4 regions of the Agromyces sp. Y558 genome follow, and region 4 is predicted to be linked to each of the others. Evidence: predicted binding sites of a transcription regulator. Region 4 holds the regulator's gene; each other region holds the start of a gene.
The links. The regulator LexA, encoded in region 4, represses DNA repair genes until DNA is damaged. The targets are predictions, from matches to a motif close to TCGAACANNTGTTCGA.
Positions count from the first base shown of each region.

Region 1: AC1C2T_RS05740 (DUF222 domain-containing protein) is a predicted target of LexA. The motif match lies at 1,814-1,829, and genes of this name have one in related genera.
Region 2: imuA' (DnaE2-dependent mutagenesis accessory factor ImuA') is a predicted target of LexA. The motif match lies at 794-809, and genes of this name have one in related genera.
Region 3: AC1C2T_RS12020 (HNH endonuclease signature motif containing protein) is a predicted target of LexA. The motif match lies at 3,483-3,498, and genes of this name have one in related genera.

Region 1 covers NZ_JCAIUH010000001.1:1,219,128-1,224,560, reverse strand. Annotated here, with positions in the region: gene AC1C2T_RS05745 (response regulator) at 1-50, shown strand, start outside; gene AC1C2T_RS05740 (DUF222 domain-containing protein) at 242-1,783, opposite strand; gene AC1C2T_RS05735 (DUF402 domain-containing protein) at 2,308-2,883, opposite strand; gene rlmC (23S rRNA (uracil(747)-C(5))-methyltransferase RlmC) at 2,989-4,113, shown strand; gene AC1C2T_RS05725 (hypothetical protein) at 4,147-4,269, shown strand; gene AC1C2T_RS05720 (hypothetical protein) at 4,288-4,410, opposite strand; gene AC1C2T_RS05715 (hypothetical protein) at 4,581-4,847, shown strand; gene AC1C2T_RS05710 (family 20 glycosylhydrolase) at 4,968-5,433, opposite strand, start outside.
Region 2 covers NZ_JCAIUH010000003.1:316,339-321,771, forward strand. Annotated here, with positions in the region: gene AC1C2T_RS16330 (DNA polymerase Y family protein) at 1-70, opposite strand, end outside; gene imuA' (DnaE2-dependent mutagenesis accessory factor ImuA') at 70-783, opposite strand; tRNA gene AC1C2T_RS16340 (tRNA-Leu) at 1,036-1,119, opposite strand; gene AC1C2T_RS16345 (M20/M25/M40 family metallo-hydrolase) at 1,231-2,556, shown strand; gene AC1C2T_RS16350 (undecaprenyl-diphosphate phosphatase) at 2,627-3,454, shown strand; gene AC1C2T_RS16355 (PAC2 family protein) at 3,539-4,459, opposite strand; gene AC1C2T_RS16360 (HAD family hydrolase) at 4,534-5,208, shown strand; gene AC1C2T_RS16365 (tRNA (adenine-N1)-methyltransferase) at 5,205-5,433, shown strand, end outside.
Region 3 covers NZ_JCAIUH010000002.1:45,970-51,402, forward strand. Annotated here, with positions in the region: gene AC1C2T_RS12000 (methionine ABC transporter ATP-binding protein) at 1-140, shown strand, start outside; gene AC1C2T_RS12005 (methionine ABC transporter permease) at 140-799, shown strand; gene AC1C2T_RS12010 (hypothetical protein) at 963-1,400, shown strand; gene AC1C2T_RS12015 (hypothetical protein) at 1,413-1,769, opposite strand; gene AC1C2T_RS12020 (HNH endonuclease signature motif containing protein) at 1,841-3,463, opposite strand; gene AC1C2T_RS12025 (MarR family winged helix-turn-helix transcriptional regulator) at 3,821-4,312, opposite strand; tRNA gene AC1C2T_RS12030 (tRNA-Gln) at 4,561-4,632, shown strand; gene glmU (bifunctional UDP-N-acetylglucosamine diphosphorylase/glucosamine-1-phosphate N-acetyltransferase GlmU) at 4,685-5,433, shown strand, end outside.
Region 4 covers NZ_JCAIUH010000001.1:2,482,347-2,487,779, forward strand. Annotated here, with positions in the region: gene metE (5-methyltetrahydropteroyltriglutamate--homocysteine S-methyltransferase) at 1-1,248, shown strand, start outside; gene AC1C2T_RS11580 (alpha/beta fold hydrolase) at 1,388-2,167, shown strand; gene lexA (transcriptional repressor LexA) at 2,215-2,892, opposite strand; gene AC1C2T_RS11590 (LysM peptidoglycan-binding domain-containing protein) at 3,162-3,563, shown strand; gene AC1C2T_RS11595 (histidinol-phosphate transaminase) at 3,649-4,740, shown strand; gene hisB (imidazoleglycerol-phosphate dehydratase HisB) at 4,737-5,351, shown strand; gene hisH (imidazole glycerol phosphate synthase subunit HisH) at 5,348-5,433, shown strand, end outside.

The DNA of each region.
Region 1 (5,433 bases), 1.3 Mb from region 4:
TCACGGAGCCCGGCATGGGCTATCGCTTCGAGCCGGGCGCCGCTGGTTGAGCCTGCCGCAGGCCGCCTGCTGAGCCTGGCGAATCAGCGCCAGGTTTCGGCACGCTCAACCGACAGCCCTCGACATCCACCGGTTCGGCACGCTCAACCGACAGACCTCGACATCCACCGGCTTCGGCACGCTCAATCCATAGCTTTCGACCCGCGCAACCGGCCACCTGCCGCTCGCTCTGACCGCGCGTTCAGGCTGCAGCGACCCGAGGGGCTGGCGAGGCATCGGCCCAGTCAACCGGCAACCGTCGATTGCCGGGGCGTGGTCGCTGCTGCGGGTCGATGTACACCGGAGGCGTGAACCACGTCTGCGCGTCGCGGATGGTGATGATCCAGCCGTCGTCATGGACGCGGTGGTGGTGATGCGAGCACAGCATGATGCCGTTCTCGATGTCGGTGCGGCCTCGATGCCGCTTCCACCACCGGATGTGGTGCGCCTGCGCGTGCGAGGGCGGCCGCTCGCACGCGGGCCAAGCACAGCCGCCGTCACGTTCGACGAGTGCGATCTTCTGCGCCGAGGTAAAGAGGCGGGCGGCACGGCCGAGCTCGAGTGGATCGCTGCGGTTGCCGAGCAACAGGGGGCTGACTCCCGCTGAAAGCGCCAGTTCACGCGCGGTCGCGACCGATACCGGTTGGTCGATGCCGTCAATGGTGGCGTGCCCTCGCCCCGACCCCAACGCCTGAGCTGAGACGCGGGCGACGACCGTGACCTGGCGAAGCGCCGCGGGCGCGTTCTTCGCCCCGAGCGACAGGCGAGCGATGTCGGCCAATGCGTCGGCATTCATCTGGGCGATCGTCCGTTGCTCATCGAAGATCGGGTCGACACCGTCGACACCGTCGACACCGTCGGCATCTGTCGTCTCATCGGCAGCAGTCGCATCGCCGGCAGCCGTCGTATCGTCGGCATTCTTTGCACGGTCGAAATGGTCGCGCTCACCGGGGCCGGCAACGAACCCGCGTTTCGCATCGCGGGCCCGGCGGAGCTCGGCACCGACGAGCGCTTCGATGGCGAGTTTGACTGGCGCGCCGTTGGCCGGATCGAATGCGCCCTGCAGTTGGATCATGCCGGCGCGATCCTCCCAGATGCGAAGCCCACGGTTCGCACGCAACTCGTCTTCTCTCGGCTTCACGCCGTCGGGGTCGAGTCGTGCCTGCAGCTGCTTGATGAGTCGCACGAGACCGTCGACGCCGACGAGCGGGGCCCGCTCCACGAGAAACCGCTCGGCCTCGTCGAGTTCGGCTCGATCGGTACGAAGTGCGACGCCATCGAGGAATCGACGAATCGTCTCTGCGGCATCGACGCACACTTCGCCGGCATTTAGCCCCACGGCCAGATGCGGATGCCGAGCCGGGAGGGTCTCACCCGTGAACGATGCTCGCGATGCGGTGGCCTCACCGACAGCCACGAGCTTCGCGGCGTCGCTGTAGCGGCCGCCGGTGACCGTCGCGATCAGCCGCGCGGGAGATGAGTACCCGTGCCGGCGAGCAACGTCGTCGTCACCGCCACTGCGCGACCGAGCGGCGAGTTCGGCAGCGCACTTGGCCTGCAGCGCTTGTACACGGCGTGCCAGCTCGGCCAGCGATTCGGTCACGCGCACCAGGCCGTCGCCACTCATGACCCGAACATCGACCCCGGATTCGGTCGACTCGCCCAGCAACGCGCCGGCCCAGATGCCATCGGCCTCAGCGCACGCCGACCGCAACTCGGTGAGTGCGGCGGTCGTTGCTGGCATGCCTCATTCTATCGCAGATTCAGACAGGAATGGAAGATGTATTCGATTGAATTCACGCTTGAATCTCATCCTTTCGGATCTATATTCGAATGAAGCGTTTGCTCCGATTTGGAGATACGGAGATCCCGGCGACGCGGGCGATCCCGGCTGCCGGGGAGCGCGGCAATTCGAGCGATCCTGCGATCCTGCGATCCTGCGATCCGAGCGATCCGAGCGATCCGAGCGATCCGAGCGATCCGAGCGATCCTGCGATCCGCCATTCCACGATCCTGCGATCCGCCACTCCGCCACTCCGCCAATCCGCCAATCCGCCAATCCGCCAATCCGCCAATCCGCCAATCCGCCAATCCAGCAATCCGCCATTCCTGCGATCCTGCGATCCTGCGATCCTGCGATCCTGCGATCCTGCGATCCTGCGATCCTGCGATCCTGCGATCCATATTCCATGATCCTGCATTCCGAACGATCCACAGATCGAGCGATCCACAGATCCGCAGATCCAGGCGACCGGGAGGTCAACCGAATCACACGAGCCGCTCAAGCCGCTCGAGCCACGCTGCGGCAGTCGCCCCGTCGAACGGCGGCTCGCGTCGCTGCACCGCCTCCAGCACAGCGTCGGCGTCGGCTCGCACCCGCACCAGCAGTTCGGACGGGTACCCGAATTCCACCGCGTGCTCCGCGAACTCGTCTTCGTCGTCGATGAACGCTGGCTCCCCCGCACGCTCGACGACGTCGAGATCGAGATCGACGTACGACACCGTCCAGACCGTCGAGCCCGAGGCATCCGCTCGCCACTCGGAAATCGTGGCGAGGTCGACGTAGATACCGAGCCCGCGCGGATGGCCCGCGTTGAACCCGGCCGCCCAGCCGGCGCGCGGGAAGAGCGAAACCGATTCCCAGGTCGCGGTGAACGCGTCTCCAGGCCGCGCGAACCGCGTGCCCGCCGGAAAACCGACCCAGTCGCCGTGCGCGTCGGCACCGAGCCAGAGTCCGTCGAACTCCCAGTGCGGCCGGCCGTCCCACTTGGACGCGCGAACGCGAACACGCGCGGGTGCGCCGGGTGCGCCGGGTGCGCCGGGGCGGACGTCAGCTGTACTCACGCGACCACCGTATCCGCGTCCTCACGCGCCGTCGCTCGAGACGGTCGACACCCGCAGGTTTCGACAAGCTCAACCCACAGCGGCCACCCGCCTACGCTGGAACCCGTGGACTGCTCCTACTTCGACGCCGGGCGTTGCACCTCGTGCTCGCTCATGGGGCAGCCCTACGAACGGCAGCTCGCCGACAAGCAGCGGCACGCCGAAGACCTCCTGAAGACGCACGCCGAGTTCGACTGGCTGCCACCTGTCGCGAGTCGCGAGGGCGGCTACCGCAACAAGGCGAAGATGGTGATCGCAGGCACGACGGATGCCCCGACGATCGGCATCCTCGATACCGACGGCCACGGCATCGACCTCGAAGCCTGCGGCATCTGCTCCCCCGGGCATCGCGCCGCGTTCCCCGTGATCTCGGCATTCATCACGCGAGCGAGGCTCACTCCCTACGACGTGCCGACCCGCACGGGCGAGCTGAAGCACCTGATCCTCACCGAGTCGCCCGACGGTGAGCTCATGATCCGCTTCGTCGTGCGCTCGACCGAACCGGTGGGCCGCATCCGCAAGCACCTGCCGTGGCTCCTCGCCGAGCTGCCGAACGCCCGCGTCGTGACGGCGAACGTGCTGCCCGAGCACAAGGCCGTGCTCGAGGGCGACCACGAGATCGTCTTCACCGAGGCCTCCACGCTGCCGATGCGCCTGAACGACGTGACGATGCACCTGCGCCCGCAGAGCTTCTTCCAGACGAACACCGAGATCGCCGAAGCGCTCTACGTCGAGGCGCGCGACTGGGTGCGCGGGCTCGCCCCTGACTCGGCCTGGGACCTCTACTCGGGCGTCGGCGGCTTCGCGCTGCACATCGCGGATGCCGCGACATCCGTCACCGGCATCGAGACGAGTGTCGAGGCGGTCGCGAGCGCCGAGCTCAGCCGAACGGATGCCGCGCTCTCACGAGTGCGGTTCGAAGCCGGCGACGCCACGGCCTTCGCACTCGGCTCCGAGATGCCACCCGATCTCGTGATCGTGAACCCGCCCCGGCGGGGCATCGGCCGTGAGCTGAGCGGATGGCTCGAGGCATCCGATGTTCGTCATGTGCTGTATTCGAGCTGCAACGCCGCCTCGCTCGCGCGCGATCTCGAGGCGATGCCGTCGCTGCGACCGGTACGCGGTCGCGTCTTCGACATGTTCCCGCAGACGACGCACTTCGAGGTGATGGTGCTGCTCGAGCGCGCTTGAGCGGCTGTCTCGGGGCTCCTCATCGACGATGCGGTGCGACTCGTTCCGGAGCGCTCGGCCGGGCTGCAGTATCTGACGCCTTCGAGCCTCATCGACACCGGGTCGATGCCGCTGCACCCAGCGGCCGAGCGGCGCTACTTCGAGCGCTACGGGTGACGGCGCGGCGGCTGGATGTCAGCGCTTGCGCGTCTTGATGAATCCCTCGTCGGTCTTCTCGCGCTTCTGCGCTCGCTTCTCTTTCAACGAGAGTTGGGCCTGCTTCTTCGTGGCGTTCCCACGTGTGTTCTTTTCAGACATTCGAGCTCGCTTCCCTTCGTCAGCTGGCGGGCTTCCCCTGACCATAGCCCACCCCGCGACAGAAGTCATGTCCGCTCGGAGCGAACCGCGTTGCCGCTCGGAATTCGGCCATGTTCAGGTATTTTTCCGCAGCATGGGCTAAGCTGAAAGGTCATCTGAAGGAGAGTGACATGCGGAGGGTAAACCCCATCGCCGGGGCCGTCGTCGTCGCGTTCTGGCTGTTCATGATCGGCTTCGCCGCCGGTTTCGAGGGCGAAATCGCATCCGACCCGACGCTCACCCGTGAGCACCCCGACGCGGCACTCGCGGGGCTCGTCGGAGGAGCCACGACCGTCGGCGTCGTACTGCTGGTGGGCGCGTGCGTGCTGCTGGCGAGGGCCGTGCTCGGTGCGCACCGCTCGCGCACGGCGCGCACCGCGGCGCGCACCGCGGCGTAACGACCGAGCGGCTGAGCGCCGGCGCGAGAGCCGAGCCATCGAATGCAGGATGAGCGCACCGACGACCGTCGATAACGGCTGCCTTCGAGCGCTCATCCTGCGGACGGGGCAGGCGCAGTGCTATTCGAGCAGGTCGGCCGTGAGCGCGGCGAGTTCAGCCTGCCGGTCGGCCTTGTCGCGAGGCGCGCCGGGGACACCGGGCCGCCTCTGCCACGGGTGCGGACCGTCGAGCGGGCGGTACGCGACCCCGACGGCGTCGTAGATCGCGAGCTGCAGGGGCAGGCGCGCCGCGAAGTCCTCCCAGTGCTTGCCCGCACCGCTCCACGCGACCTCGGCGAACGCCGCGAGCCGCGGGAACACCATGTAGTCGAGCCGCGAGACGGTGTCCATGTGCTCGCTCCAGGCGTTGGCCTGCACGCCGAGCACATGGCGCCGCGTCGCCTCCGAAGCATCCGCCGGCAGGGGTTCGAAGTCGTACACGTCGCGGAGGCTCTGCACGGTGCCGACGGGAATCGGCTCGTCCGCGGCATCCGACTGCCGGTAGTCGAGGTAGGCGAAGTCGTCGGGGCAGAGCACGACGTCGTGA
Region 2 (5,433 bases), on a different contig from region 4:
CGCGACAGGCCGCGAACACGGGCCAGTCGGCACACCAGAGCACGATCGTGCGGCCGGGGTCGATGACCATCAGACGGCCCGCCGCACATATTCGTCGAGACGCACCGGATCGGGAGTCGCTTCCGAGGCGGCCCGGAACTCGAGCGAACGACCCGGCAGCCGGAGACGGGAGCGAGGACGCCGCCCGAACTCCCCACGCCCGCCCGCAGCGACGACGACGTCGCGATCGCTGAGATGCCCGTGACCCAGCTCGAGACCGTGCCACTCGCTCGCCTCGACGCCGAGGCTCGCATCGCTGCCCGGCCATTCGCCCGCGACGAGCAGCACGGTGCCGCGCTGCCTGAGCCGCGCCGTCAGTCGTGACGTCTCGGCTGGGGTGACCCGACCGGCCGGTCGCACGGCGACCACGGGGATCACATCGGCGAGCGCGGCGATCACGGTGAGCCACTGCCGTCCGGGGTCGGGCACGAGCACGAGCCGCTCGAGGTCGATGCCGAACCGTGCGGCCGCCTCGATGCCGAACTCCGGCATGCCTGCGACGGCGACCCAGCGCCCGCTCGCCGACGGGCCGGCGAGGAGGGCCATGAGCAGGGTCGTCGAGCCTTCGACGGTGACGACCGTGCCCTCGCGAAGGCTGCCGCCCGGCAGCACCTGTTCGAGGGCCGGATGTGTCGGCACCGTCTTGGAGTCGAGCCGCGTGGCCTGCATCCCGCGGATGCGGGCCTGCAGCTCCTCGACGCGCGAGGGCACTTCGGCCGGGGCGAGGGGAGCGGTCATGGTCATTCACACAGTTTCGAACACATGTTCGAATAGAGCAAGTCGGCAGTGCCGACTGTCCGGAACATCCGATTTGTCGCGACAGACATCGGATGAGTGAGGCGCGGTCGTCGGATGTCGTGCGATGAGGCGTCTCTCGGCACACGAGAACACGATGTGCGGGGGAGATGCGCGGATCACAGCGCAACGTCCGGAAACGCAACGTCCGGAAACGCAAGAAGGCCGGATCGCAATGATCCGGCCTTCTCGACACAAGCGTGCGCGAGGGGGGACTTGAACCCCCACGCCCGTTAGGGCACTAGCACCTCAAGCTAGCGCGTCTGCCATTTCCGCCACCCGCGCTCGTGTCAGGCCCTTCCGATTCCTCGGTGGCCCGAGAGAAGACATTAGCACGATTTCCGGGGCGCTTCCGACACGTTGGCCATTGCAGGATGCCCCGGCTAGCGTGATGGCATGGCCCTGTCATCCACCGATTCCGACCTCGTTCCAGAACTCGATGAGACGGCGATCGTCGCACAGGAGCTGATCCGCTTCGACACCTCCAACTACGGCGAGGGCAAGGCGAACGGCGAGCGCGAGGCTGCCGAGTACGTCGAGGCTCGGCTGGCCGCGCTCGGGCTCGCACCGCAGCTCTTCGAGTCCGAGCCGAGACGCACGAGCGTCGTCGTACGTGTTCCTGGGCGGGACTCCGCGAAGCCGGCCCTCGTCGTGCACGGACACCTCGATGTCGTGCCGGCAGATGCCCGCAATTGGAGCGTCGACCCGTTCGCCGGTGAGGTGCGCGACGGCATGCTCTGGGGTCGCGGTGCGGTCGACATGAAAGACATGGACGCGATGATGTTGACCGCCCTCGGCGACATCATCGGCTCGGGCTCTCAGCCGGCACGCGACCTCGTCGTGGCGTTCTTCGCCGACGAGGAGTCGGGCGGCGGCCTCGGCTCCCGATGGCTCGTCGACCACCATCCGGAACTCTTCGCGGGAGCCACCGAGGCGATCAGCGAGGTCGGCGGGTATTCGATCACCGTCGGCGGGCAGCGTGCGTATCTCCTGCAGACCGGGGAGAAGTCGCTGCTCTGGATCCGACTCGTCGCGCGCGGGACCGCCGCTCACGGCTCGAGGCTCATCCGCGACAACGCCGTCACGAAGCTCGCCGAGGCGGTGGCGACCCTCGGCCGTACCGAATGGCCGATCCGGCTCACCGACACCACTCGCGAGCTGCTCGCCGAGATCGCGGGAGTGCTGGGTGTCGACCCCGAGCAGGTGTCACCCGACGAACTCGCCCTCGCCACGGGTTCTGCGTCGGGGTTCATCACCGCGACCCTGCGCACCACGAGCAATCCCACGCTCCTGACCGCGGGATACAAGCACAACGTCATCCCCGACCGCGCCGAGGCGCTCATCGACATCCGCACGCTGCCGGGCGAAGAAGACGCGGTGCTGGCCGAAGTGCAGGCGCTCATCGGCAACGAGGTCGACATCGAGATCGTGCACCGCGACGTCGGGCTCGAGGCCGCGACATCCGGCGCTCTGGTCGATGCCGTGAAGCGCTCCCTCGGTGTGCATGACCCCGGCGTGCCGGTCTTCCCGTACCTGCTCTCGGGCGGCACCGACAACAAGGCGCTCAGTCGGCTGGGAATCGCCGGATACGGCTTCGCGCCGCTGAAGCTGCCAGAAGGCTTGGACTTCCCGGCGATGTTCCACGGGGTTGACGAGCGGGTGCCGCTCGACGCATTAGTCTTCGGGAGGCAGGTCCTGCGAGACCTCCTCCTCGACTACTGACCGAACCAGTCCCTGATCAGCACGCCCCTGACCAGCGCAGTCCTCCGACTTCCGCGGAGGCGGAAGGCGGATGCACCACGTGATCGAAGCGCTCATCCTCGGCCTCGTGCAGGGGCTCACCGAGTTCCTCCCGATCTCCTCGAGCGCGCACCTGCGCATCCTGGGGGAATTCCTGCCAGGGGCCCAAGACCCGGGTGCGGCGTTCACCGCCATCACGCAGCTCGGCACCGAGACCGCGGTCGTGGTCTTCTTCTGGCGTGACATCGTGCGAATCGTCTCGCACTGGTTCGGTTCGTTCACGGGAAGGGTCCCGCGCAATGATCCGGATGCGCGCATGGGCTGGCTCATCATCGTCGGCTCGGTGCCGATCGTCGTGCTCGGCATCCTCTTCCAAGACGAGATCGAGACGAGCCTGCGCTCGCTCTGGATCGTCGCCACGATGCTCGTCGTCTTCGGGCTCATCCTCGGCCTCGCCGACTGGGCGGGCGCGAAACGGCGGGGGCTCGACGATCTGACCGTGCCGCACGGCATCTACTTCGGTCTCGCGCAGGCGCTGGCACTCATCCCCGGGGTCTCACGCTCCGGCGGCACCATCACCATGGGGCTCTTCCTCGGCTACGAGCGCGCGGCCGCCGCACGCTATGCGTTCCTCCTCGCGATCCCCGCGGTGTTCGGCAGCGGCGTCTTCCAGCTGGTGAAGAGCCTGGGCGAGCCCACGGTGTACGGGCCCATCGAGACCGCGGCGGCGACGCTCGTCGCGTTCGTCGTCGGAATCCTCGTGATCGCGTTCTTCATGAGCTACATCTCGAAGCGCAGCTTCCTGCCGTTCGTGATCTACCGGGTGCTGCTCGGCATCACGCTCTTCGTGCTGCTCGGCACGGGCGCACTCACCGCGTAATGGTTCGCTGAGCTCGTCGAAGCGGACCACGGAGGGCTGCAAGCGCCCTTCGACGGGCTCAGGGAGCGAACCTCGACATGGCCGTCAGCGGGGGCCGTCGCCACGACCGTCGGCGCGCCCCTCGGGGCCGTCGCCACGACGGCGAAGGTACCGCTCGAACTCCTGGGCGATCGCCTCGCCGCTCGCCTCGGGGGCATCGACGGCGTCGCGCGCCTGCTCGAGCTGGGTGATGTAGCCGGCCATCTCGTCGTCGTCGGCGGCGAGCGCGTCGACCCCGGCCTCCCACGCTGCGGCATCGATCTCGAGGCTGCCGCGGGGGATGGAGAGTCCCGTGAGCTCCTCCAACTTGCCGAGCAGGGCGAGCACCGCCTTCGGCGACGGCGCGTTGTGCACGTAGTGCGGCACCGACGCCCAGAGCGACACCGTGGGAATGCCCGCATGCTCGGCCTGATCAGCGATGACACTGAGGATGCCGACCGGGCCCTCGTAGTTCGAACGCTCGACGCCGAGTGCAGACCGCACTTCGGGGTTCTCACTCGAGGCGAAGATCGACAGGGGCCGGGTGTGCGGCGCGTCGGCGAGCATCGCACCGAGCAGCACGATGCCCTCGATATCGGCGGCGAGCGCGGCATCGATGAGTTCGGCGGCGAAGCCCTTCCAGCTGCGAGCCGGTTCCGCACCGATGAGCACGTGCAGGGTGTCGGCTCCCGGCCCCGTGACGCGGTCGTCGTCATCCGCATCGTCAGCGACGGGAAGATCGCCCGGGCCCATGATCGCCGCCCCAGGCCACTCGAGACGACGCACGCCGTCATCACCGACGACGATGGTCGGGCGCGTGAACTGGTAGTCGAAGTAGAGCTCGGGGTCGACGGCGGCGATCTCGACGAGGTCGAGTCGCTCGACGAGGAGCTTCGCAGCTCCGGTCGCCGCCTCTCCGGCGTCGTTCCATCCTTCGAATGCGACGACGAGCAGCCTTCCGCCCTCGAAACCGGTCGGCTGATTCACTCCTGGTGCCCCGCTTTCCGCCCCGGATCCCGGGTACACCTCCACAATAGGCCGTGCCCGTAGACTTGACGGTTGTGACCACTCGCCTCCCCGCCGCAGTCCTCTGGGACATGGACGGCACCCTCGTCGACACCGAACGCTATTGGATGGCCGCAGAAGAAGAGCTCGTGGAGTCCTTCGGCGGCTCCTGGGGCCACGACGACGCGCTCGAACTCGTCGGCAGCGGTCTGTGGGAGGCGGCGGCGTACTTCCAGGCGAAGGGCGTCACGCTCGACGCAGATGCCATCGTGCAGCGGCTCACGACGCGAGTGCGCGAGCAGTTGAAGGAGCACGGCGTGCCGTGGCGGCCCGGAGCCCGTGAGCTGCTGCAGGCGCTGCGCGAGGCATCCGTGCCCACCGCGCTCGTGACCATGTCGATCCGTTCGATGGCCGACGACGTCATCGCGACGATCCCGTTCGATGCGTTCGACGTGATCGTCACCGGCGACATCGTCGAGAATGCGAAGCCGCACCCCGAGCCGTACCTGCTGGCCGCGGCACTGCTCGGCGTCGACATCGCCGAGTGCGTGGCGATCGAGGATTCGCCTGCCGGCCTCGCCTCCGCATTCGCCTCGGGCGCGATCGCCGTCGCCGTTCCGAACATCATCGCGCTCGACGACGAACCGTCGAGTGCACTGTGGCCGACTCTCGACGGCACGACGGTCGCGGATATCGCGGGGCTCATCGCCGCACGGCAGGCCTCGGCATGACCGAGAGCCGAGGAGAGCAGAGCGGCCCGTTCCGCGTCGGTGACCGGGTGCAGCTGACGGGCCCCAAGGGCCGACTGCACACGATCACCCTGCAGCCGGGCGCGCACTTCCACTCGCACAAGGGCCTCCTCGCGCACGACGACCTGATCGGCCGGCCCGACGGCTCGGTCGTCGCCAATCAAGCGGGCATCGAGTACCTCGCCCTGCGCCCGCTGCTCACCGACT
Region 3 (5,433 bases), on a different contig from region 4:
AGCTCGTCTACGGCGGCATCAACGACATCCAGGGTCGTGCCTTCGGGCATCTCACCCTGGCGATCAGGGGCACGGATGCCGCGATCGACGCGGTGCTCGCCGAAATCTCCTCGAACGTCGACGTGACGGAGGTGTCGTGATGGACCGGCTCTTCGAACTGCAGGGCGAGTTCTGGGTCGCCGCTGTCGAGACGCTGTACATGGTGGCGCTCACCCTGTTCTTCGGTGGGCTCGCCGGGCTTCTGCTCGGCATGGTGCTGTACACGACACGGCCCGGGAGTCTGCTCTCGAATCGAGTGGTCTTCAACGTTCTGAACGTCGTGATCAACTTCTTTCGCCCGATCCCGTTCATCATCTTCATCGCTGCGGTGCAACCGCTCGCGAGATACGTGATCGGTACCGGCATCGGCAACGATGCATTGGTGTTCGCACTCTCGATCGCGGCCTCCTTCGCAATCGCCCGACTCGTCGAGCAGAACCTGCTCACCGTCACGCCCGGCGTAATCGAGGCCGCTCGCGCGATGGGTGCCGGCCCGTTCCGCATACTTCGCACGGTCGTGCTGCCCGAAGCGCTCGGGCCGCTCATCCTCGGCTACACCTTCGTGCTCGTCGCGATCATCGACATGACTGCTGTCGCAGGCTTCATCGGCGGTGGCGGCCTCGGCACCTTCGCGCAGGTCTACGGGTACCGTCAGTTCGAGCCGATCATCACTTGGGCGGCGATCGTGCTCATCGTGATCTTCGTGCAGGTCGCGCAGTTCTTCGGCAACTGGCTGGCACGCAAGGTGATGCGCCGATAGTCGACGTGCCGGTCGTCGACATGCTCGTCGTCGATGTGCTGGCCGTCGACGTGCTGGTCGACTGCTCCTCGACAGCTCCTCGACAGCTCCGAGAAGGTGCGAAGCTTCCACAACGAGGCGCGCTCCGCCACGGTGAGGCAGTCCTGTCCATGACGATCGACGCATGACCCGACTCGACGCCGACGAGGCGACCCGGCTGCCCATTCCCTCCGACCACGACGTGCTCGAGCGTGTCGCGATGCTGCTCGATCGTGCGATCCGCCGCCAGTGGTGGACCCTCTACCTCGATGAGCACGACATGCAGAGTCCGCTCATCATGCCGATGGCCGGCTACCCGGAGTCACCCGATGAGCCAGCGCCCGAGTCGGGCACCGCCGCCGGTCTGATGGCGAGCAGGCTCGCCACGATCGTGCAGGAGATCGGTGCCGCGAAGCTCGTGTTCGTCTGGGAGCGACCCGGCGGTGCCGAATCGACCCCGGCCGATCGGGTGTGGGCGCGTGAACTCGGCGAGGCGTGCCGCGCCGAGGGTGTAGCTGTGCGTGCTCAGCTGATCCTGCACGATGGGGGCGCTCGCTGGTTCGCTCCCGATGACTATGCGTGACAGGGAAACTCGTCACGAACGTGTCTGACGGCGCTGTGCCTGACACGACTGCGCCTTGCATTCTGCCTGGCACTGTTCTGCCGGGGCACGACCGTGCCTGACGCTGCCGCGGGTGGCATTGTGCTGCCTGACACCACCGCGCATGGCGCTGCCCTGACTGACATTGCCCTGCCCGTCACGACCTGAGCGATGCGACCATGCCATGCCTGCCGCGATGATGCCTGACGCGACCATGCCTGGCGCGACCATGCCTGACGCGACCATGCCTGACGCGACCATGCCTGACGCGACCATGCCTGACGCGATGATGCCTGACGCGATGATGCCTGACGCGATGATGCCCGACATGGTCACGCGTGACACTGCCATGCGTGACACGATGCGCGACAATGGGCTGCGATGCGAGGTCACCGCGCTTCGATCACGGGGGCTGAGCGCGATCAGAACGGAGGTGCTTCAGGGAATTCCACTTGGGAGGTCGGCGCAGAGCCGGCATTCGTCTGGAAGTCGACGCCGAGAGGCGTGAGTTGAACGCCAGCACGTACCGTGTCGGCATCGGCATGGGCATCGACACCGGGCGGAGCGACACCATGATGGTGCTGCCGGACTCCGGGAACGTTGCCGCCCGCTTCGTCGCTGCCGCCATCGACCTCGATCGAGCGCGCCGGGTGGGTGAGGTGCAGGCGACCCGCGGGGGAGGTCCACTCGAGGACTCCGCCGGCCAGATGCCGCATCGACCAGGATGACTCGTGCTTGAGGTGATGATGCAGCGGGCAGAGGTGGGCCAGATTGTCGAATGCGGTGCGGCCGTCATCGGCCCAGTCGATGCTGTGGTCGAGATCGCTGCGTCTGGCGTCGCGCTGACAGCCCGGGAATCGGCAGGTCTCGTCGCGCACCTGGAGCCACCGCTGAAGGTCGGCCGGCGGTCGGTAGCTGGTGCGATCGACGTCGAGCACCGCGCCCGTGATCGGATCGGTCAGCAGGCGTACGAAGGACGGGGCATCAGCAGCGAGGCGGCGAGCCGTCTCTGCGTCGATCGGACCGTAGCCGTCGAGAATGCCGGGGTCGGACGAGCAGCCGATGAGCGTGAGCACAGGCACGGTCACGTGCACACTCGGTCGCACTCGGTCGCATGCAGCCGCGAAGGGCGAGTCATCGCCGAGCCCGCCGTACAGCAGAAGATCGCGTGCGGCGTCGGCGCGTGCGTTGTCGCGGGTCGATGAGGAGAAAATCGCCGTGACATCATCGGTGCGCCCGGTGTTGCCATCATGATCGGATCGAGCCGCGTGACGGTGGTAGCGTGCGGAAGCGACCTCGCGAGCGACGTGATCGAGGCGATCTCTGATGAGCAGGGCGTCTGCCGCCGGCAGGTAGGCGTGCAGCCAGGCCATGCCGTCGGGAGCCGGCTCGATCTCGACGCGACGCTTCGCCCGGGCAGCACGATGGCGTTCGGCGAGAGTCTGCGCTTGCAGTTCTTCGCGCAATGAACGTGCTCGGCGACGAACGCTCGGCGGCGTGTGGTCGGCCGCGTAGACCGCGAGTGTTTCATCGAGGTCGGCCCGGACGCGGGGTTCGTCATCGAGCTCGGCGGCGGCCTCGACGATCACGCGCGCATGCTGCAGGCTGATCGCTCCGGACCGCAGCGCCGCGAGTGTTGCGGGAAGCTGAGTCGACAGTGCCCAGGCGTCATCGATCTGATGTTGCATCGTGCGCTCGGGCACATGCAGTGCTGTCGCGAGCTCGGCGGTGACGTTGCGATGCGCCATCTCTCGTCGTCGTTCGGGGGACAGCGTCGGGGCGACGAACGCCTGCTCGGCGCGAAGCGCAAATGACACCGTCAAGAAGATCAGATCGACCCGCATCGCCGCGTTCATCGCTTCGATGCGCTGCGCCTGCACGGAGGCTTCGACGAGTTCGGCGAGGCCGTCTTGCGCGATCGCATACGGCGACCGCTCTTGAGTATCGAAGTGGCCGGAATCGTGCCCGGAATCATGCCGTGCATTGCGCCCGGAATCACGCCCAGAATTACCGTTTGATCTGGTAATCACGGGTGGCGGCTGCATGACTCGATTCTACCAGAATTCGAACGTATGTTCGATGGTTGTGGAGAACTTCTCCGACCCGTGGCACGAGCATCGAACGGATGCCGCGGGCGCGATCATGCCCGCGACATCCGCTCTGCGCGCCACCTCTGCGCGCCACCTCTTCGCGCCCCCTCTACTCGCACGCGAGCCGCGCCGGTGCGAGCCTCGCTGGCACGAGCCGAGCCGAGCCGAGCCGAGCCGCGCCGCGCCGGTGCGAGCCGAGCCGAGCCGCGCCGGTGCGAGCCGAGCCGAGCCGAGCCGAGCCGCGCCGGTCCGAGCCGAGCCGAGCCGGCGCGAGCCGCGCCGGTACGAGCCGCCTGCGCGAGCCCGTCGCGCTCAGTCGAATCCGAGACTGAGTTTGCGCAGCAGCCGGGCCAGCCGTTTCTGTTCGGCCGCAGGCAGGCTGCCGAGCAGCTCGGCCTCGGCGTCGACGAGCCTCGTGATCGCGGCATCGACGCGAGTGAGCCCGGCCGACGTCATCTCGACGAGGATGCCGCGCCCGTCGTTCGGGTCGGTCTGGCGCGTCACGAGTCCGCGCTCGACGAGCCGGTCGATGCGATTGGTCATGGTGCCGCTCGAGACGAGCGTCTGCAACAGCAGCGCCTTGGGGGAGAGTCGGTAGGGCGATCCGGCCCTCCGGAGCGCCGAGAGCACGTCGAACTCCGACGACTCGAGTTCGGACCGGGTGAACGCCTGCCGTCTGGCGCGGTCGAGGTGCTTCGAGAGTCGCGCGACACGCGAGAGCACCTGCAGCGGCGAGAAATCGAGGTCGGGGCGCTCGCGTTCCCAGTCGTCCACGATTCGGTCGACCTCGTCAGCATCGGTCATCCAGCCATTATCGCGCCGCTCGCGTCGCGGAGTCGTTCACTTCGCATGCGCGAGTGCTTCGCCCGTCTCGAGCAGCGATCTCACCGCGTCCTCTCCGCCCGGGCGGAGTGACGTGCGCACGTTCTGCGAGACGTGATCGGCACGGCGTTCAGGGAGCGCATCTCACGACATGGCAACGATCGGAACGCGTCGGAGCGGCCGAGGAACATGGCAGACTGGATGTCGCGCACGGGCGTCGGCCCGAGTGATCCGCCATAGTGTAACGGCAGCACGGCAGCCTTTGGAGCTGTCCGGTCCAGGTTCGAATCCTGGTGGCGGAGCCGGAACGGCCGCCATGCACCCCACAGACTGCACCGATAGGAATAGGCGCGAATGACCGACCAGAACCTCGCCATCATCGTTCTCGCCGCCGGCCAGGGCACGCGCATGAAGTCGGCGGTGCCGAAGCTCCTGCACCCGCTCGCCGGTGCGCCGATCGTCGCGCACGTGCTCGCCACGGCTCGCGCGCTCGACGCCGAGCACATCATCGCGGTCGTCCGCCACGAGCGCGATCTCGTCGCCGCAGCGGTCGAGATCGAACTGCCCGGCACGATCATCGTCGACCAAGACGAGGTGCCCGGCACCGGCCGTGCCGTCGAGCAGGCGCTCGCCGCGCTGCCCGCCGACTTCGACGGCGAGGTGCTCGTGCTGAACGGCGATGTGCCCCTCTTGAACGCCGACACGCTGGCCGCCTTCCTCGAGCAGCATCGCGCGGATGCCGCGGCGGCATCCGTGCTCTCCGCCGTGTACGACGACCCGAGCGGGTACGGTCGCGTCGTGCGCAACGACGCCGGCCTCTTCGACCGCATCGTCGAGCAGAAGGACGCGAGTGACGACGAGCGCGCCATCGCCGAGATCAACGCGGGCATCTACGCGTTCGGCGCGGCCGCGCTCCGCGACCAGCTCGCGAACCTCACGACCGACAACGTGCAGGGCGAGAAGTACCTCACCGACGTGATCGGCCTGCTCCGTGCAGCCGGCTCCGAGGTCGAGGCAGTGCCCGTCTCCGAACCGTGGCTCGTCGCCGGCATCAATGACCGGGCCCAGCTCTCCGAGACCGCTGCTCGCCTGAACGCGCTCAT
Region 4 (5,433 bases):
TTCGCCGACCAGAAGGTGGGCCAGGTCGCCGCGCTCGGTCGCGGACTTGCGAACGGGCGCGCCTCGATCGAGGGCGAGCTCGCCGCGGCATCCGCTGCCCTCGCCGATCGTGGCGGTGCGCCGGGTGTGCGCGTGCCGGTCGTGCGCGACCGCCTCGCCTCGCTCACGAAGGGCGACTTCGCCCGCGCGAGCTACGACGAGCGTGTTGCGGCGCAGGCGTCGCTCGGCTTGCCCGAGTTGCCGACGACGACGATCGGGTCGTTCCCGCAGACCGGCGAGATCCGTCGTGCCCGCGCTCGCTTCGTGGACGGCACGCTCACGGGCGAGGAGTACACCTCGCTCATGCGCGAGGAGATCGAACGCGTCGTGCGGTTGCAGGAAGACCTCGGACTCGACGTACTCGTGCACGGCGAACCCGAGCGCAACGACATGGTGCAGTACTTCGCCGAACTCCTCGACGGGTTCGCGGTCACCAAGCACGGCTGGGTGCAGTCGTACGGCTCGCGCTGCACGCGTCCTTCGATCCTCTGGGGCGATGTCTCGCGGCCAGCGCCGATGACGGTCGAATGGTCCGCGTTCGCCCAGGCGCTGACCGAGCAGCCCATGAAGGGCATGTTGACTGGCCCTGTCACGATCCTCGCCTGGTCGTTCGTGCGTGATGACCAGCCGCTCGGCGCCACGGCGCGACAGGTTGCACTCGCCCTGCGCGACGAGATCTCCGATCTCGAGGCGGCTGGCATCCGGGTCATCCAGGTCGACGAACCCGCGCTCCGAGAGCTGCTGCCGCTGAAGCGCGCCGACCAGCCCGCCTACCTCGACTGGTCGGTCGGTGCCTTCCGCCTCGCGACCGGCGGTGCGGACTCCGCGACGCAAGTGCATACGCACCTCTGCTATTCGGAATTCGGCGTCGTGATCGATGCGATCAAGAACCTCGACGCCGACGTCACCTCGATCGAAGCGGCCCGCAGCCGCATGGAGGTCGTCGACGACATCGAGACGAGCGGATTCGATCACGGCATCGGCCCGGGCGTCTACGACATCCACTCGCCGCGCGTGCCGAGCGTCGACGAGGTGCAGGCGCTCCTCGAGCGCGCAGCCGCCGCGATTCCCGCCACCCGGCTCTGGGTCAACCCCGACTGCGGCCTGAAGACGCGCGGCTACGACGAGACCGTCGAGTCGCTGCGGCACATCGTCGAGGCGACCCGTGCGGTGCGGGCCGGTCGCGCCGCTTCGGTACTCGCCGGGTAGCACGGGCGAGCGGATGCCGCGGCTCGCGGCATCCGTTCGGCATCCGTTCGGTCAGCGTGCGGATGGGGCTCGGCCAGCGTACGGCCGACGCTCGGCTAGTGCCGAGGCGACGCACAGCCGCAGCGCGTAGCTTGGTCTCATGCAACTCGCGGTCCACGAATCCGGCGGGGGTTCGCGAACGGCGGTCCTCATCCACGGCATCATGTCCGATTCCCGTGCGTGGCACCGAGTGACTGCCGAACTCGAGGCGCAGGGATTCCGGGTGCTCGCGGTCGACCTGACGGGTCATGGACGCAGCCCGCGTGCTGTGCACTACTCGCCCGCCGCGTGGGCGAGCGACGTCGTCGAGACGCTCACGCCGATGCTCGACGGCCCGCCCGATCTCGTCATGGGTCACTCGCTCGGCGGACTGGTGGCGAGCCTGGTCGCCGATCGGCTTGCGCCTCGCGCGGCGATCTACATCGACCCGGCCTTCTCCTTCCCGAAGGGCGTGAAGGGGTGGGCGTTCAAGGCATTCTTCGCGATAGCACCGAGGCCGCGCCGGTCGGCCCTGGTGCGCATGAATCCGAAGTGGAGTGCGGTCGACGTCGAGATCGAGCTCGCGACGCTTCGAGACTGGGACAAGCGCACCATCCTCGGTTTCACCGATACGCGACCGCTGGTGCCGCCCGTGCGCCTCGTCGCCCCCACTCTGGTGCTCCTGGCGGAGAAGAGCCTGCTGATCACGGCGAAGATCGCCCGGCAGCTGCGCGGACAGGGCATGACCGTCGCGACCCTGCGCGGCACGGGCCACACGGTGTTCCGTGACGATCACGCGGGGTTCATGGATGCAGTGTTCGACTGGTTCAACGCGTTGACGCCTGCCGCGGTCGGGAGCGCTCTCGCCGCGGCTCGACCCGCGGTTCAGGCTGCAGCATAGAGCCGGGCCTCCCCGCCGCTCCGGAACGGACTGGCGGGGTTGCCCAGTCAGACTGCTCGGAGCACCGCGACGATCTTGCCGAGCACTTCGGCATGGTCGCCGACGATGGGCTCGAACGCGCTGTTCCGCGGCAGCAGCCAGGTGTGACCGTCGCGCTGGCGGAACACCTTCACGGTCGCCTCACCGTCGAGCATCGCCGCGACGATCTCACCATTCTCTGCTGTGCGCTGCGATCGCACCACGACCCAGTCGCCGTCGCAGATCGCGGCGTCGATCATGGAGTCGCCCACGACCTTCAGCATGAACAGCTCGCCTTTGCCGACCAGTTGGCGGGGGAGGGGGAACACCTCGTCGATCTGCTGTTCGGCCGTGATCGGCACGCCCGCGGCGATACGGCCGACCAGCGGCACCATGGCCGCGTCACCGACCGGGGTCGGGTCGGAGGAGGTCACAGCGCGCTCGGTGACACCGGGCAATTGAATGAGCACTTCGAGCGCACGAGGGCGGTTGGGGTCGCGCCGAAGGTACCCGGCGAGCTCGAGCTGGTTCAACTGGTGCGTGACGCTCGAGAGCGAGGAGAGGCCGACGGCGTCACCGATCTCGCGCATGCTCGGCGGGTAGCCGCGACTGGAGACCGAGCGCTGGATCATCTCGAGGATCGAGATCTGCTTGGCGCTCAAGCTCTTTCGGCGGCGTGGCCTGCCGGCCGCCTGCACGTCGTCGATGTCGGTGCTCAACGTCTTCGCCCCTCGTAGCGGCCGCTTCGCGACCGGATGTCGGTGATGTCCGGTCGACTCCCTTCCAGACATTCGAAACTGTATCCGCCTCTCGCGCGCGCGGCAAACATTTGTTCGAGTGTGTCGCGGAATCCGTCCGTCGGAATTCCCCGCGTCCGCCCTTGCGTTGTTCGTCATTCGAATGTATGTTCGGAACAGAGTTTCGCATCCGGCCCTCCCGGCCGAGGGTCGGATGCGACTCCTACAGGAGGTGTGACATGAGTGCAGCGATCGCAACGACCGGCTTCCAGCCCCCGAGGGCCCTTCCGCGAGAGGAGGCGGCGTCGGTGACTCCCGCGCGCACGACGCTCCGGCTGACGCGACGGGGTCGCATCGTGTTCACGTCGCTCGCCGCACTTCCGCTCGTGGTGTGGGCATTCGTGGCGGTGATCGGCGCGGGCGGCGCCGCGGCCGACGTCGAATCCAGGGGCGTCTCGTTCGAGGCTGCGTCGTTCGAGTACACGACGGTCGGGCAAGGCGATTCGCTCTGGGAGATCGCCGAGTCGATCGACCCCGGGGCCGATGTGCGAGAGATCATTGCTGAGATCATGCGACTCAACGGGCTCGATGACGCGGTGGTCGAACCCGGTCAGCGCCTCGCACTTCCCGCCGTCCCGTGACACGCGAATAGGCGAAGCTTCGGGCTTCCGTCGGTCGATGACGGCTTGGCCGAATGGCCTCGGTGCGCATCGTTAGCATTGAAGGGTGACGAGTCTTGAAGACCTCCCCATCCGCGATGACCTTCGTGGTCGCACCCCGTACGGGGCTCCGCAGCAGTCCGTTCCGGTCGCGCTGAACGTCAACGAGAACACGCATCCGATTCCCGAAGACGTCGCACACGATGTGGTCGCTCGCGTCGCCGCCGCCATTCTCACCCTCAATCGCTATCCCGATCGAGAGTTCACCGAGTTGCGCCATGCACTCGCCGGCTATCTGGGCCACGGCCTCGAGCCGGCGCAGATGTGGGCCGCGAATGGTTCGAACGAAGTGCTCCAGCACATTCTTCAGGCATACGGCGGGTCGGGCCGCACCGTGCTGGGCTTCGCCCCGACCTATTCGATGTACGGCCTGCTGGCCTCCGGCACCGGCACCGAGTGGGTCACCGCCGGTCGCGATGACGAGTTCGAACTCAGCCCCGAAACGGCCGTAGCGGCGCTGCGAGAGCACGATCCCGACATCGTGCTGCTCTGCGCGCCGAACAACCCGACGGGTACGCCGCTCTCACTCGAGACGATCGAGGCGGTCGTCGACGCGGCGCGCGGCATCGTGGTCGTCGATGAGGCCTACTTCGAGTTCGCCGACCCCGGAACTCCGAGTGCGCTCACGCTCCTGCCGGGGCGGTCCCGGCTGCTCGTGTCGCGCACGATGAGCAAGGCGTTCGCATTCGCCGGTGCCCGCGTCGGCTACCTCGCCGGTGATCCGGCCGCCATCGACGCCCTCCGGCTCGTGCGACTGCCGTACCACCTCTCCGCGCTCACCCAGGCGGCCGCCCTCGGCGCCCTGGCGCACGCGGCCGAGATGCTCGCGATGGTCGAAGAGATTCGCAGCCAGCGCGAGCGCATCTCGATCGAGCTCCTTCGACTCGGATTCCACCCGTATCGCAGCGGCTCGAACTTCGTGCTCTTCGGCGGGGTCGAAGACCCGCATGCGGTCTTCGAACAACTGCTCGCGCGCGGCATCCTGATCCGCGAGATCGGTATCCCCGGTCACCTGCGCGTCACGGCCGGCACTGAGGCCGAGACCACCGCCTTCCTCGAGGCGATCGCCGTTTCGGCCCCGAATAGGATCGACTCATGACCGCAACGAGATCGCCGCGCACCGCCCGGGTCCAGCGCGAGACGAGTGAATCGAGCATCGACCTCTCGATCGATCTCGACGGCACCGGCACGAGCGATATCGAGACGAGCGTGCCGTTCTACGACCACCTGCTCACGGCGTTCGCGAAGCACTCGCTCACAGACCTCACTGTGCGGGCACGCGGCGATATCGAGATCGACGTGCACCACACGGTCGAAGACGTCGGCATCGTGCTCGGGCAGGCGATCAGGCAGGCGCTCGGCGACAAGCGCGGCATCTCGCGGTACGGCGACGCCCTCGTGCCGCTCGATGAGGCGCTCGCACAGGCCGTCGTCGACATCTCGGGGCGCCCGTTCCTCGTGCACACCGGAGAGCCGACCGGGTTCGAGTACCACCTCATCGGCGGGCACTTCACCGGGTCGATGGTGCGGCACGTCTTCGAGGCCATCGCGTTCAACGCGGGCCTGACCGTGCACGTCAACGTGCTCGGCGGCCGCGACCCGCATCACATCGCCGAGGCCGAGTTCAAGGCGTTCGCGCGTGCATTCCGCCAAGCGAAGGCGTTCGACCCGCTCGTGTCCGGCGTTCCGTCGACGAAAGGCGCTCTGTGAGCCGCACTCGGCGCGTCGTCCTGCTCGACTACGGCTCGGGCAACGTGCACTCCGCTGCGAAGGCGCTCGAGCGCGCCGGTGC